Regions from separate parts of the Humidesulfovibrio idahonensis genome, predicted to be linked through region 4. Evidence: predicted binding sites of a transcription regulator. Region 4 holds the regulator's gene; each other region holds the start of a gene.
What was found. Region 4 encodes sigma-54, which starts transcription at its own class of promoters, with help from an activator protein. Its sites were predicted from a motif close to CTGGCACGGNNNNTGCTT; they were not measured.
Positions count from the first base shown of each region.

Region 1 (3,524 bases), 620 kb from region 4:
GATGATGCGCAGCAACGGCCGTGCCTGTTGCAAGTCCGGCGCGATGAGGAGGCGGGGTCCCATGCCACGAGGAACCATAGCGGGCAGCCCCGCGCGCGGCGGCCTCCCCTGCCGTCCTGAGGTCTCCGTCATCATCCCGAACCACAACTACGGGAGCTTCCTCTCCGGCTGCCTGCATTCGCTTTTGGCCCAGAGCGTCAACCCCAGGCGCGTGGAGGTCATCTTCGTTGATGACGCGAGCAGCGACGGCTCCCTTGAACTGGCGCGGGAGCTGCTGCCGTCCATGCCCTTTGCCGGGCACAGGATCGTGTCCTTGCCGCGCCAGGGTCGGCCTGGCCCGGTGCGCAACGCCGGTTTGGCCCAGGCCAAGGGCAACGCCCTGCTGACCCTGGACCCGGACGACGAACTGCTGCCGGACTTTTTGACCCGCTGTCTGGAGGCCTTGGACCACGGGGCCGATGTCGCCTATACGGACTATCTGCAAGGGGAAGGCGACGAGCGGCGCGAGGTGCGCCTGGGCGGGTATCACAAATTTCTGCTGGCGAACCAGAACATCCTTTCGCCGACGGCCTTGTTCCGGCGCGTGCTGTGGGACCGGGGCGCGCGCTACCGTGCGGACACGCTGTACGAGGACTGGGACTTCTGGATCCAGCTGGCGCTCAAGCGGGCGCGCTTCGCCCATGTGGCCCAGCCGCTCTACCTGTACCGTGTGCACGAGGGCAGCTTCTCCGCCATGGCCCGGCAGGACGACGCCCTGTCCAAGGCGCGGCTGGTGCTGGAGAACGCCGGCTTCTTCCCCTCGTGGACGCAGGCCTGGGCGCGGGATGTGCTGCGCCGCGACCCCTGCACCGACCCCATGCCCCGCGGCATCATCCCCATTTTGCCGGACCACGCCACCAGACGTTTGCCGCTCGAACCCATCGTCATCTGACCGGTTTGGCCTGACGGACTGGCCGGGCGGACTGGCCGGGCGGACTGGCCCCGGCAGGTTTGGCCCGGCAGACTTGGCGCAATCACCTGACTCCACGTCCGCACTGTGGGAGCGCTTGGCAACGGAAATCCCCCAGGATCATTCCCGTCTTCCGCCACACCGCGACGTTGCCCCACCACGCCGCAGCGTGCGCCCTCTTGTCGATAGTTGTCTTCGTGCGCCGCAGCGGCTTGACAAGATGCCGAAAGAGGTCGATCGTTCAGGCAAGTTGACCAAGTGGTCAAAGAGGTGCTGATGGACAATCGCCGCGCCTTACTCAACGCCGCCAAGAGCCTTGTCGCCGCAAAGGGCGTCAAGGCCGCCACCATCGCCGCCATCGCCGCCAAGGCGGGCGTGGCCAAGGGGCTGCTCTTCTATTACTTCGAGAACAAGGAAAGCGTCATCCGGGCCGTGGCCCAGGAGCTGGACGCCGCCTATACCTCCGCCTTGCGGGCCTTGCCCAAGACCGACACCGCCCTTGCGAGCCTGCACGCGCTTTTCGACCACCATTTCGCCTTCCTCGACCAGAACCCGGAAGGGGCGCAGTTCCTGTATCAAAGCGCCTCGGCCAGGCAGGGGCATGGAGCCGTCGGGTTCTACGAGCACCTCTACGCCGACATTCTGGAGGTGCTGGAAAAGGGCGCGGCGAGCGGCGAATTTCAAATCCGCGACACCGAGGAGCTGGCCTACATGATCCTCGGTTCGCTGCATGGCGTCGGGCGGCTCAAGCTCTTTGAGTTCAAGCGCGACTACGACGGCGCCAAGCATCTGGCCGCGTTCTACGACAAGATTTTGCTGGCGCGCGAGCCATGAAGCATGGAATGACGACGCCCCGCTGTGGGACGGCAAAAACCCGGTGGACGACGGTTGCCGCCTGCTGGCTATATCGGGCGCAAGCCCGTGGAGGCGATAATGAGCCTTGCTGATTTGGGCGCCATTGCCGGCGCATTGGCTGTGTTGGGTCTCATCGCGTTGTTCATGTACAAGCAGTGCATCAAGCACTAACAACCCCCGAAAGCCCCTGGCGAAGACATTCGCCGGGGGCTTTTCCCTTTCTGTCCGCCTGGCCGCAGCAGGCCGCGCCGCGCCGTCGGGCCGATTCCGTGTGGTGGGTCTGTGAAGCGCTGCCGGGCCGCTCGGCTTCCGCCCTGGTGCGCCATCTGGTCGCTCGGCTTGCTTCGCAGGTGGCATCGCTCTGGGCGTTTCAGAAGGTCGGAGCGCTGCCGTCTTGTGTGCCGTTCCGGAGACGCTTCTCTCGTCGCGCAGCCAGGCGGGGCGCGTGGAGCGGCAGCTCTCGGAAATGCTTCGCGATCACTGGAACGCAACTTGCTTAAGCCCTGGGCAATATCGGTCCGCAGCGGTGCTGCGCAGCGCCGAACGCACAAGCAAGGAGCCTGCGATGTACAGGGAACAAGCGTCGAGTCCCGGAGATATCATCAAATTTGCCGTGCACATGTTGGCCCATGGCGAGCCGGAAGACTTCAACATGCAGTACCGCCAGCGGCAGTTCAACAAGGTCGCCTCGGGCATTGGCGACGACTGCGTGGTCATGGACTTTTCTTACGAGGAGCGCCAAGCCTTCTACGCGTACGTGTACAATCGCGTTGTGGGCAAAGTTCCTGTTGATTATCTGGAGTTTGGCGTTGCCGGGGGAGAAAGTTTCCGCGCTTGGCTGGGCTTAAGCAAGCAGGCCGAGTCGCGCTTTTACGGCTTTGATTCCTTTGAGGGGCTGCCGGAAAATTGGCAGGAGGATGCGCCCAAGGGCGCCTACAGCACGGGCGGGCAGGTGCCGCAGGTGGACGACAGCCGCGCCGCCTTCATCAAGGGCTTGTTCCAGCAGACTGTGGACGCCTTCAGCCTCGGCTTTGTGCCGCGCAACCGGCTGGTGCTGCACATGGACGCGGACCTGTATTCGTCCTCGCTCTATGTGCTCATGATGATGAACCGGCACATCCGGCCGGGCACCATCATCCTGTTCGACGAGTTCACCGCGCGCGGGTTCACCGATGAGTACGCGGCCCTTGAGGACTTTTGCCTGGCCTGTGGACGCAGCTACAAAATCCGGGCGCGCCGCCGCGATTTCGTGAAGCTGGTGGTGGAGATAACGGCCTAGGGACGCCGCCGGTCGTCAGCATACGTGAAGTGGGCCGGCAAGGCCGGGCTAGCCTTTGCAAGGCCGCTTTCGGCGCTGTGGAACGCTGGACGCCGCACCGCTCATAGGGTGGCCTGCCGCTGGCTTGGCCCGCCGCCACAACAGGTCGCTGCGAAAAGACGCAAGAAGCCAAGCTCCGCACCGCAGAGCGCGGGCCGGTTTCGCGCCTGCTCTGGTTCGCGGGGGGAGCGTTTCGGCTTGCCTTGGAAATGGGGGGAAGTGGCGCAAATGGCGGAGGGGGAGTCGGTCGAATCAACAACGCAATATGCTAAAATTAAAAGGAAATACCTAACGCAAACTGTCGTGCTGTACGGAAAGTTGTACAGGCATCACAAGGTCTTCCGCTCTCCGAGGAGGGGCAATACACACCTTGACTTGGTAAGGGAAGCCGAAACTAATCTT
Region 1 is NZ_BAAHYE010000002.1:568,865-572,388, forward strand. It holds gene ACYQ4W_RS02980 (glycosyltransferase family 2 protein) at 62-931, shown strand; gene ACYQ4W_RS02985 (TetR/AcrR family transcriptional regulator) at 1,226-1,783, shown strand; gene ACYQ4W_RS02990 (TylF/MycF/NovP-related O-methyltransferase) at 2,370-3,083, shown strand.
Region 1: the regulator sigma-54 is predicted to act here: its motif matches at 2,285-2,302, upstream of ACYQ4W_RS02990 (TylF/MycF/NovP-related O-methyltransferase).

Region 2 (3,524 bases), on a different contig from region 4:
ATAGGCGATGCCGCCGATGATCGTCGGCCCCTTGTCCGGGTTTTCCATGAAGCGCACCGGCGCATACACCAGAAAATGATTGGGGCTCAGCAGGTCCACGGATTCCGAGGGCAGGTCCACGTCGTTCACGCCGCCGCGTCCGGACTGCACGTCCACGATCATGCGCCAGTAGGATTCGTGCTTGGGAAGGGGACGGAAGGCCTTGTCGTAGTCCGGCAGGCCGTAATCGCCCGTCATGCCCAGGCGCGCCACCTCCACGGCAAGCTCGCGCTCCCCCTCCTCGTAGTTCTCGGACTGGAACAGGATCCAGCCCTGGTCGTCGAAGAAATAGCTGAAGCGCGTTTCGCTCGTGCGGGCAAAGGCATACAGCGGCGACTTGGGCGAGTTATATAAGGAAAGGATGTTGCGCAGGGAGCGCGCGTCGATGCCGAGGGAAAGATACCCGCGCAACGTGCCCAGCGCGTCCATGACCGGCGTGACCAGCCGGAACACCACGAAGGTCTGCGGCTCCATCTGGTTCGGCAATGAGGCCTGCGGGTACACGGCTTCCGTCATGTCCGAAAACGGCATGGCCCCGGCCTTGAGCCCGCGTATGCGCTGCGCCTGGGAGATGGGGCTGCCCTTGATGGCCGCGTACTGGTCGTGGCGGATTTCGACGATGCCGTTGTCGGATTGCACCAAAAGGACGCTATCGGCCGTGTTGACGCCGACAAAGGCCAGCTCCTTCACGGCGCCGGGATGATGCACGCCCCAACGTTCGATGGCGTGCTGCAGGTGTTCGCGGTCCGGGGTCTGCTTGGTCAGGTTCAAGAGCGAAAGGCGGTAGTATTCGAGAAGCGCCTCCACTTCCCGCGCCTGGGCCAGGTTCTGGACTTGCGCCGTGCGTTGCAGCGCCTGATTCAAATATCGCGTGGAAAACCAGTTGGTCACATACCCGGCCACCACGAGGATGAGCAGGATGGATGGGATGAGCGAGGCCAGAAGCTTCTTGCGCACGCTCCAGGAAGCCCAATAGTGGTTGGCCGCTTCGCTTTCCGCCTTGGCGCGATATGCTCCCCAAGCCATGGCACCCCCAATATGCTGTTCCGCAAGCCCGTTATTTCGCGCAGGATATGTGAAAGAAAGCGCAATCTGGCTGCGCGATTCGCGCAAGCCCAACTGCACGATTACAATAAACGCAATGATTCCGTCAAGTTTATTTCGTGTGGCACGGCGTTTGCTTTATCCTTTCGCGAAATCCGGAGGATCGAACCGGCCGAGTGGCGGGAAATCTTTCACAAAGCCGGATGTGTGGTTGGGGTTCGATAGATTTTGAACAAGCTTTAGGAGGATCCAATGAAAGCTCGTCTGTACAAGCTGTTCACCTGGTGCATGGTCCTCTGCCTGGCGATTCCAGAGTTCGCTCTGGCCGCTGGCGGAGGCAAGATCGAGAACATCGTCATCGTGGCGGACACGCGCAAGTTTACCGGCTGGGAAGCCTGGTGGACCAATCTCTACAACGAGAGCCACCTGTACTTCGCCCTGCTGACCATCGTGTTGATCCCGACGATCGGCGTGATCTTTGGCGTGTTTGCCGACTTCCTCATGGGCTTCATCGGCATCGACCTGAAGAGCCGCGACCTCGCGGACCACTAACCCAGGGCTAAAAGAGAGGAGAGTGCGATATGGAATGGTTGTACGTCCTCATGCCCATCGCGGGCGTGAAAATTTTCTGGCCCGGCCTCATCATCCTTGGCGTGGGCGTGGGCATCATCGGCGGATTCTTCGGCATGGGCGGCGCCTGGATGGTCACCCCCGGCCTTAACATCCTTGGCTTCCCCATGGCGTTCGCCATCGGCACCGACATTGCCCACATGGCGGGCAAGTCGCTCATTTCCACCATGCGGCACGGCAAGTTCGGCAACGTCGACTACAAGCTGGGCTTCATCATGCTCGTAGGAACCGTGGTGGGCTTCGAAATCGGGGCGCAAATGATCATGTGGCTAGAGCGGCTGGGCAACGTTGAAAAGGTTGTCCGCTACCTCTACATCATCCTTCTTGCCTTCATCGCCTGGATGGTCTTCCATGACATCAACGTGAAGAAGCGCAAGGAAGCCGAGATGCGCGCCGCCGGTCAGGACGCGAGCCAGGCCGTGGGCGTGCAGTGGCACAAGACCTTCCACGCCATCAAGATTCCGCCCATGATCCACTTCAACGAAGCCGGCATCTATTGCTCCGCTTGGCTGCCCATCTTCGTGAGCTTCCTCACAGGTTGGCTGGCCGGCATCCTGGGCATCGGCGGCGGTCTTATCCGCATGCCTTCGCTCATCTACATCGTCGGCTGCCCGACCCACGTGGCCGTCGGCACCGACCTCTTCGAAGTCGCCATCTCCGGCCTGTACGGCGCCGGCACCTACACCTACAAGGGCCGCACCGAACTCGTGGCCGCGGTCATCATGCTCATCGGCGCCTCCATGGGCGCTCAGGTTGGCGCTGTGGCCACCAAGTACATCAAGGGTTACGGCATCCGTTACGCCTTCGGCATCGCGGTCGTCGGCTGCATCCTCTCCATCATCACCAAGCTCATGGCCAAGGGCATGAATCTGCCCATTCTGGACGACGTCTCCACGGCCATCGTCCTGGTCACGGTTTCGAGCCTTTCGCTCTACATCCTGCTCAAGTTCATTGCCGGATGTAAGAAGGAAGTCGCGATGAAGGCGGCCAAGGGCTAGCAGGGAGTCAGCCTCCCCTGTGTTTGACAGAAACGCACTGAGATGAACTGAAGGAGACTCGCTATGACCCGTAAAAGCATGTGGCGCACCCTGCTCGTGGCCCTGCCCGTGGTGCTGCTCATGGGCTGCTCCGATCCCGGAAAGGTCGACCAGGGCCGCGTCATCAAGTTCGACAAGGAAGCCCGGACCATCACCATGATCCGCGACAAGGCCAACGATGCGCAGAACCCCGACTACACCTATCTGCCGCCGGTGACCTACACGCTGCCCACCAACCCGGCCGAGATGGGCCCCGAGCCCAAGGCCGGCGGCCGCATGAAGATCGACAACAAGAAGAACCAGATCACGATCTTCGACCCGGCCACGCAGAACTTCAAGACCATCGACTTCGTCATGGTCGACTTCAAGGAGAACATCGACAAGAACCATCCGCTCGTGTACGACAAGGAAGCGGACAAGGCCAAGAAGTTCCCCGTGATCGACAAAGAAAAGAAGACCATCACCATCTACTCCGGACGCCAGAAGACCCTGTCCGTCATCCAGCTGCCGGAAGAATACTTCACCATGCCTGACAGCACCTGGGACGCCGGCGACGAAGCCCGCGTGTACTACAAGGAAGAAGGCAAGTCCCTGCGCTTCATGAACGTCAGCAAGACCAACATCTTCAAGAAGTAAACAAGCAAAGCGCAACGGCGGGCCGGGGCACCCCGGCCCGCCATCTCAAACCAAGGAGCCAGGCATGTTCTTCAACGATGACAACGACGCCCCCCGTATCCGCATGAACGGACGCCAGAAGCTCTTCATCTGCGCCAT
Region 2 is NZ_BAAHYE010000003.1:874,235-877,758, forward strand. It holds gene ACYQ4W_RS10275 (sigma 54-interacting transcriptional regulator) at 1-1,065, opposite strand, end outside; gene ACYQ4W_RS10280 (DVU0150 family protein) at 1,336-1,635, shown strand; gene ACYQ4W_RS10285 (sulfite exporter TauE/SafE family protein) at 1,665-2,711, shown strand; gene ACYQ4W_RS10290 (DUF4881 domain-containing protein) at 2,775-3,386, shown strand; gene ACYQ4W_RS10295 (hypothetical protein) at 3,451-3,524, shown strand, end outside.
Region 2: the regulator sigma-54 is predicted to act here: its motif matches at 1,205-1,222, upstream of ACYQ4W_RS10280 (DVU0150 family protein).

Region 3 (3,524 bases), 160 kb from region 4:
AATCACCATCGACCGCGTGATGCCCTACTGGCACCAGGTGCTTGCGCCGCAGATCAAGAGCGGGCAGCGGCTCATCGTGGCGGCTCACGGCAACTCATTGCGCGGGCTGGTGAAATACCTCGACGGCATGAGCGACGACGACGTGGCCGGGCTGAACATCCCCACCGGCGTGCCCCTGGTGTATACGCTGGACGAGAATCTCAAGTCCCTTGGCCGCCGTTACCTCGGCGACCCGGAAGCCGTGGCCGCCGCCGCCCGCGCCGTGGCCAATCAGGCCAAAGGCTAGCGTGCCGCGCCGTTCCCCCCGGCTTGCGCCTGTCGCCGGAGCCGCCGCCGCAGTTTCCGCTTCGCCCGTTTCTTCGGTGACCGCAGCGGCCGCCGCCTTGTCCTCCTGCGGCATCGCCGCGGCGGAGCATCTCGACATCCTGGCCTTCCGGCAGGAGCTGCTGGACTGGTTTGCGCGCAGCGCGCGCGACCTGCCCTGGCGGCGCACCCTCGACCCCTATCACGTCTGGCTCTCGGAGATCATGCTCCAGCAAACGCAGATGGAGCGGGGCGTGGCCTACTTCGAGCGTTTCATCGCGCGCTTTCCGGATGTGGCGGCCCTGGACGCTGCCGGCGAGGACGAGGTGCTCAAGCTCTGGGAGGGGCTGGGCTACTATTCCCGCGCCCGCAACCTGCGCCGCGCCGCGCGCCGGATCATGGAGGTTCACGGCGGGGCGTTCCCCAGCGACCCCGAGGCCATCCGCGCCTTGCCTGGCGTGGGGCCGTACACTGCCGGAGCCATCGCCAGCGTGGCCTTCAACGCGGCCTTGCCCGCCGTGGACGCCAACGTGCTGCGCGTGTTCGCCCGCGTGCTGAACATCGGCGAGCCCGTGAGCGTTCCGGCGGTGAGGCGGCGCATCGAGGCCGTGGCCGTGCAATTGCTCGACCCGCTGCACGCCCGCGAGTTCAATCAGGCGCTGATGGAGCTTGGCGCCCTGGTGTGCAAGCCGCGCAAGCCGGATTGTCCGTCGTGCCCTGTGGCGGCGCAGTGCCAAGCCCTGGCCTGCGGCACGGCGGAAGCCCGCCCGGTGCTGAAGCCGGGACCGGAGATCATCCGCGTGGACATGGCCTGCGGCGTGCTGGCCAGCCGTGGCCGCATCTTCATCCAAAAGCGCAGGCAGGGCGACGTGTGGCCCGGCTTGTGGGAGTTCCCCGGCGGGGTGATGGAGGAGGGCGAGACGCCGGAAGAGACCCTGGTGCGCGAGTACCAGGAGGAGACCGAGCTGGGCGTTCTGGCCGGCGGCAAGATCGGCGTGCTGCGCACCAGCTACACGCGCTACCGCATCACCCTGCACGGATTCTTCTGCCAGGCCGCGCCCGGCGTGGACCCGGAGACGCGCTTTTGCCTGAACGAGGCCGACGAGGCGCGCTTTGTGGCCCCGGGCGAGCTGAAGGACTACGCCTTCCCCTCGGGGCACTCGCGCCTGGTGGCCAAACTTCTGACAGACCTGCGCCTGAACGCCTTCCTCGCCGCTTCCCGATCGCTCTAACCAATCAATATTGCATCGTGATTTCTGGTAGGCACGGTCCATGCTTACCCGCTTCCGTGAACGTGTCGCGATCAATCTCCTGACAGGGCCTTTGCCCCACAGGAACCGGCACCGGAGGGAAGCAGATGTCCGGCAACAACAATATTTCCGATACGATCCGCATCCTGCAGGAGGCGGAGTCCGGCGGCGGGCTGAACGGCCTCGGCGCGGCAGGCGCTATTCCGCGCGCCGCGGGGGGCAAGGTCGATCCCAAAACCGTCGCCTTCCAGGCGCAGATGCGCATGGCCCAGCAGGCCATCAACATGAGCCTCGCCACCGACGAGCAGCCCGCCAACGCCATCGGCAGCATGGACACCGCCATGCTGAACGACAGCATGATGATGGACGCGTTGTCGACCATTGCCCGTTTGACCGGGCAGGGCCCGGGCGCGCTGCAAAAGCCGAACGCCGCGCAGAGCCCGGAGAAGGCCCTTACCCGCAACGCCTCGGCGCAGGGCCTCGGCTCCATCGCCGCCATGTTCGAATCGGGTGAGAAAGGCATCGCGGCGGTGGGGTTCGACCGCACCGGCGGCACAAGCTACGGCAAGTTCCAGATTTCCTCCCGCGCCGGAACCATGAACCGTTTCATCAGCTTTTTGGCCGAGCGCGACCCCGCCATGGCCGAGCGTCTGCGTCGTTCCGGTCCGGCCAACACCGGCTCGACCCAGGGCCGCATGCCCGCCGAATGGGCGCGCATCGCTGCGGAAACCCCGGAAAAGTTCGAGGCCCTGCAAACGGAGTTCATCAAAAAGGACCACTACCAGCCCGCGCGGGAAAAGATTCTGATGCAGACCGGCGTGGACATCGAAACCGCAAAGCCCGCCCTGCGCGAGGCGCTGTTCAGCACCGCCGTGCAGCACGGAGCCAGCGGCGCGGCCCGCATCTTCAACCAGGCCATCGACAAGTTTTTGGGCAAGGGCGGTGGACATGCGCCCGCCGTGGCCGAGGCGGTCAGCGGGGCCAAGGGCTTTGAGCAGGCCCTGGTGAGCGAGGTGTACAACAAGCGGCAGAACCAGTTCGGCGGCTCCACCGACGCCGTGCGCGCCAGCGTGCGCGGCAGGCTGCGGCAGGAGAAGGACATGGTCCTCGCCATGCTGGAGAAGCAAGGCATGAGCCGCATCGTGTAATCCCTGCGCACGTCCAAAATCCCACGACAGCATCAAGCGCGCTCCGGCGCGCTTTTTTGCGTTGGCCGCCGCCAATTCCCGGCGCGCCTTTTCCAGGTTAGCGGCCCTGGCGCTGGCGCATTCACCGGCAAGACGCCGGCGGACAGTATCCCTTGCCTCAGGTGTGCGCCTTCGGCGCGGATTCCGTTGGAGAGGATTGCTGCGGCGCGGGTTCGCTCAAGGCGGAGTCGGACAGGGGCGGGGCCTGCATGGCCTCGCGCGGGGTGACGCCGAATTCCCGCCGGAAGGCCGCTATGAAGGCCGAGGTCGAGGTGTAGCCGGAGTCCAGCGACACTTTCGTGACGCTGTCGCCCGCCTCCAGGCCGTCCAGAGACTTGAGCAGCCGAAGCCGCCTGCGCCACGAGCGGAAGGAAAGCCCGGTATCGTGCAGGAACAGCCGCGTCAGAGTTCGGCCGGAGAGCCCCGCGCTTTTGGCCAGCTCCGTCAACGTGCGCTGGTCGTCGGGCTGGGCCTCCAACTGCGCGCTCACCCGCAAGAGCCGCTCGTCCACGGGCAACGGCAGGGAAAAGAGCACCTCCTTGAGTTCGGAGAGCTGGTCGAGCAGCACGGCCACAAGCCGTCCGGCAGGTCCGGTTTCGTCGTAGTATTCCGGCAGGCGCGTGGCCACGCGGATGAGCTCGCGCACCAGGGGCGTGACGCTGAGCACGCGGCACTGGGCCCAGCCCCAGGGCGCGGCAGCGGGGTCGATGTACAGGCTGCGCATCTGCGTGCGCTCCGTGCTGACCACGCTGTGCTCAAGCCCGGGAGGAATCCATATGGCGCG
Region 3 is NZ_BAAHYE010000002.1:1,339,582-1,343,105, reverse strand. It holds gene gpmA (2,3-diphosphoglycerate-dependent phosphoglycerate mutase) at 1-286, shown strand, start outside; gene mutY (A/G-specific adenine glycosylase) at 288-1,535, shown strand; gene ACYQ4W_RS06625 (VgrG-related protein) at 1,661-2,701, shown strand; gene ACYQ4W_RS06620 (AraC family transcriptional regulator) at 2,859-3,524, opposite strand, start outside.
Region 3: the regulator sigma-54 is predicted to act here: its motif matches at 1,564-1,581, upstream of ACYQ4W_RS06625 (VgrG-related protein).

Region 4 (3,524 bases):
AAATCTTGCACAGGCCTTCTGCCTGTGGCACCCTGAACACGCAAAAGCCCGCATGGGGTAAGTAAAATTTCGGCGTCCTGTACGCCTGTTCCGATGGAGGCAGCAGTTATCGACTATGGGTCTTGAGCTTCGCCAACAACTCAAGCTGACGCAGCAGCTGGTCATGACGCCACAGCTGCAGCAGGCCATCAAGCTTTTGCAGCTCTCTCGGCTGGAGCTTGTGGAGACCATTCAGCAAGAGCTGATGGAAAATCCGTTTTTGGAGGAGCTTGATCCGGATGTGGTTGATACCGCGCCCTCCACAGATACTCTAGACGATTACGAGCATGCCCACACCGACTCTGAAAGCCGCGCCGAGGAAGACCTCATGCGCACGGCGGACTGGGAAAACTACCTGGGCGAATTTTCGAGCGTCACCAAGCAGGCCATGGGCCGCGACCTCGAAGTGCCGGAGGAGGGCCTCTCCTTCGAAGCCCGCCTGACCTCAAAGCCCAATCTGGACGGCCACCTCTCGTGGCAGATGCGCTTGTCGAACTTCTCCGACCGTGACCTCTCCATCGGCGAAATCATCATCGGCAACCTCGATTCGCGCGGGTATCTTCAGGCCACGGCCGAGGAGATCTGCGAGCAGCTGCCCGGTGTGCAGCCCGCCGATGTCGAAACGGTCATCCGGCGCATCCAGCGGCTCGATCCTGTTGGCGTGGCCGCGCGCAGCGTGCAGGAATGCCTGCTGGTGCAGATCGAAGTCCTGAAGTACGACCGCGACCCCATCCTGGTTTCCCTGGTGCGCGACCACCTGGAGGACCTGGAGAAGCATCGCTACAAGCCCCTCACCAAGAAGTTCCGCATCAGCATGGAGGACCTGAAGGAGTATCTGGACGTCATCCAGACCCTTGAGCCCATGCCCGGCGCGCATTTCTCCTCCAACGACCCACAGTTCGTGAGCCCGGACGTCTTCGTCTACAAGCACGGCCAGGACTTTGTCATCGTGCTCAACGAAGACGGCTTCCCCAGGCTGCAGCTCAACAGTTTTTATGTGGATAATTTGAAGGCCAAGACCTCGACGGAAAAGGATTATTTTCAAGACAAGGTGCGCAGCGCGGAGTGGCTGATGAAGAGCCTTTACCAGCGGCAGCGGACCTTGTACAAGGTGATGGAGAGCATCGTTCGGTTTCAGCGCGACTTTTTCGAGTTTGGCGTCACCAAGCTCAAACCGCTGATCCTGAAAGAGGTTGCGGAGGACATCGGCATGCACGAGTCCACGGTGAGCCGCATCACCACGAGCAAGTATGTCGCAACGCCGCACGGCATTTATGAGCTGAAGTTCTTTTTCAACAGCGCCCTAGACCTTGACGACGGCACCCAGGTCGGTTCCGAATCCGTCAAGGCGCTCATTAAACAACTGATAAACGAGGAGAACCCCAAAAGACCACTCAGCGATGAACAGATAGGCGAGATCCTCAAGCAGAAATTGGAGGTGAACATCGCGCGGCGCACGGTAGCCAAATACCGCACCGCGATGAACATCGAATCCTCCTCCAAGCGCAAGCAGGTCTTCTAAACAGGCGTCGCCCGCCATCAAGCATCACGGAGGTATTGCATGAACATTTCTTTCGCCTTCAAGAATTTCGAGCCCTCTGACCACTTGAAGGAATATGCCTCTTCCCGCTTTGAGAAGATGGGCAAGTTCATTGGCGATACCGTTGAGACGGAGCTGCAGATCAGCCTTTCCGTGGAGAAGTTCCGCCACAAGGCCGATGTTGTCCTGCTCTCGGACAACCTGCACATCTCCGCCTACGAAGAATCCGAGGACATGTACTCCACCATCGACCAGGTGCTGGACAAGCTGGAGGCGCAGCTGAAGCGCATGCGCGAGCGCCACAAGGAGCGCCGCCGCGGCGGCACTCCCCGGGCAGCCCGCATGGATGTCATCAGCTTTAGCGAAGAGCCCGGCGGCCGCACTCCGACCATCAAGGAGACGGACAACTTCGAGCCCAAGCCCATGAGCGTCGATGAAGCGGCCATGCAGCTTGAGAGCAGGAAGTTCGAGTTTCTCGTGTTCCGCAATGCGGACACCTCACGCGTCAATGTGCTTTACCGCACCAAGAACGGAGACTTCGGTCTCATCGACCCTGGAAACTAACGATGCGCCTTGACGAGTACCTTGACCGGGATCTGGTGCTGCCCGAGCTTGCCTCGACCACCAAGCCCGATGTGTTGCGGGAGATGACGGGCGCCATTGCGGCCCGCCATCCCCATTTGGACGCCGAACTCGCCCTCTCGGTCCTGCTGGACCGGGAGGGTCTCGGCACCACGGGCATTGGCGACGGGGTGGCCATTCCCCACGGCAAACTGCCCGCGCTTGAGAACATCATCGTGCTCGTGGCGCGCAGCAAAATGGGCGTGGACTTCGAAGCGCTGGACTTCAAGCCCTGCAACATCTTTTTCCTCGTGCTCGCCCCGGAGCAGATGACTGGAATACACCTGCGCATACTGGCGCACATTTCGCGCCTCATCAAAGACGAATCCTTCCGCAAGGACTTCTTCGACGCGCCTGACCGCGACGCGCTGTTCAAGCTCCTGCAATCCTATTAAAGGACAGGCTCGTGGCGCAGGCTCCTCAGGAATCGCTCTCCGTCGTGGTCGTTACCGGGCTTTCTGGCTCCGGTAAAAGTACCGCGCTCAATGTCTTTGAGGACTTGGGCTACTTCTGCGTCGATGGTTTGCCGGCCTCCATGCTGCCCAAGCTGGCCTCGCTGTTCTTGGGCAAAGATTCCAAACACCGGGGCTTGGCCCTGGGCATGGACCTGCGCCAGCATGATTTTTTGGAGCAGTGGAACGACGCCGTTCAGGAGCTTTCGGCCAAGGGCGTTTTTGTGCGCGTGCTTTTCGTGGAGGCCAAGTCGGCCGTCATCATGCGCCGCTATGCCACCACGCGCCGGCCGCACCCGCTGGAAAGCGGCGAGCTTGGCCTTGAGCAGGCCTTGGTGAAGGAACGGGCCATGCTTGCGCCCCTGCGCAAGGATGCCGAACTCGTCCTCGACACCAGCGAATGCTCCATCCACGACCTGCGCCGCCTGATCCAGGAACGCTTCATGGCCAAGGACCAGGCCTGCCACGGCATGCGCGTGCACGTCATCTCCTTCGGCTTCAAGTACGGCGTTCCGGCGGAAGCGGACCTTGTCTTCGACCTACGCTTCTTGCCCAATCCATATTTCGTGCCGGAGCTTCGCCCCTTGTCCGGCAAGGACGCCGCCGTGGCCGACTATGTGCTGAAGGGCGAGCCGGGCCTGACCTTCAAGCAAAAGCTTCTTGATTTTCTGCAGTACATTCTGCCTCTTTATGCGGCCGAGGGACGGTACCGCATTGCCGTGGCCATTGGCTGCACCGGTGGCCGTCACCGGTCCGTAGCCATGAGCGAGCTGCTGTTCGCCACTTTGCGCGACACCGGCTATTCCGTGACCCTGGAGCACCGGCACTTCGATCTGGGCTAACCGGTTCGTGCCAGAACATGTGCGCGTTTT
Region 4 is NZ_BAAHYE010000002.1:1,183,867-1,187,390, reverse strand. It holds gene rpoN (RNA polymerase factor sigma-54) at 116-1,561, shown strand; gene hpf (ribosome hibernation-promoting factor, HPF/YfiA family) at 1,601-2,143, shown strand; gene ACYQ4W_RS05815 (PTS sugar transporter subunit IIA) at 2,146-2,595, shown strand; gene rapZ (RNase adapter RapZ) at 2,607-3,494, shown strand.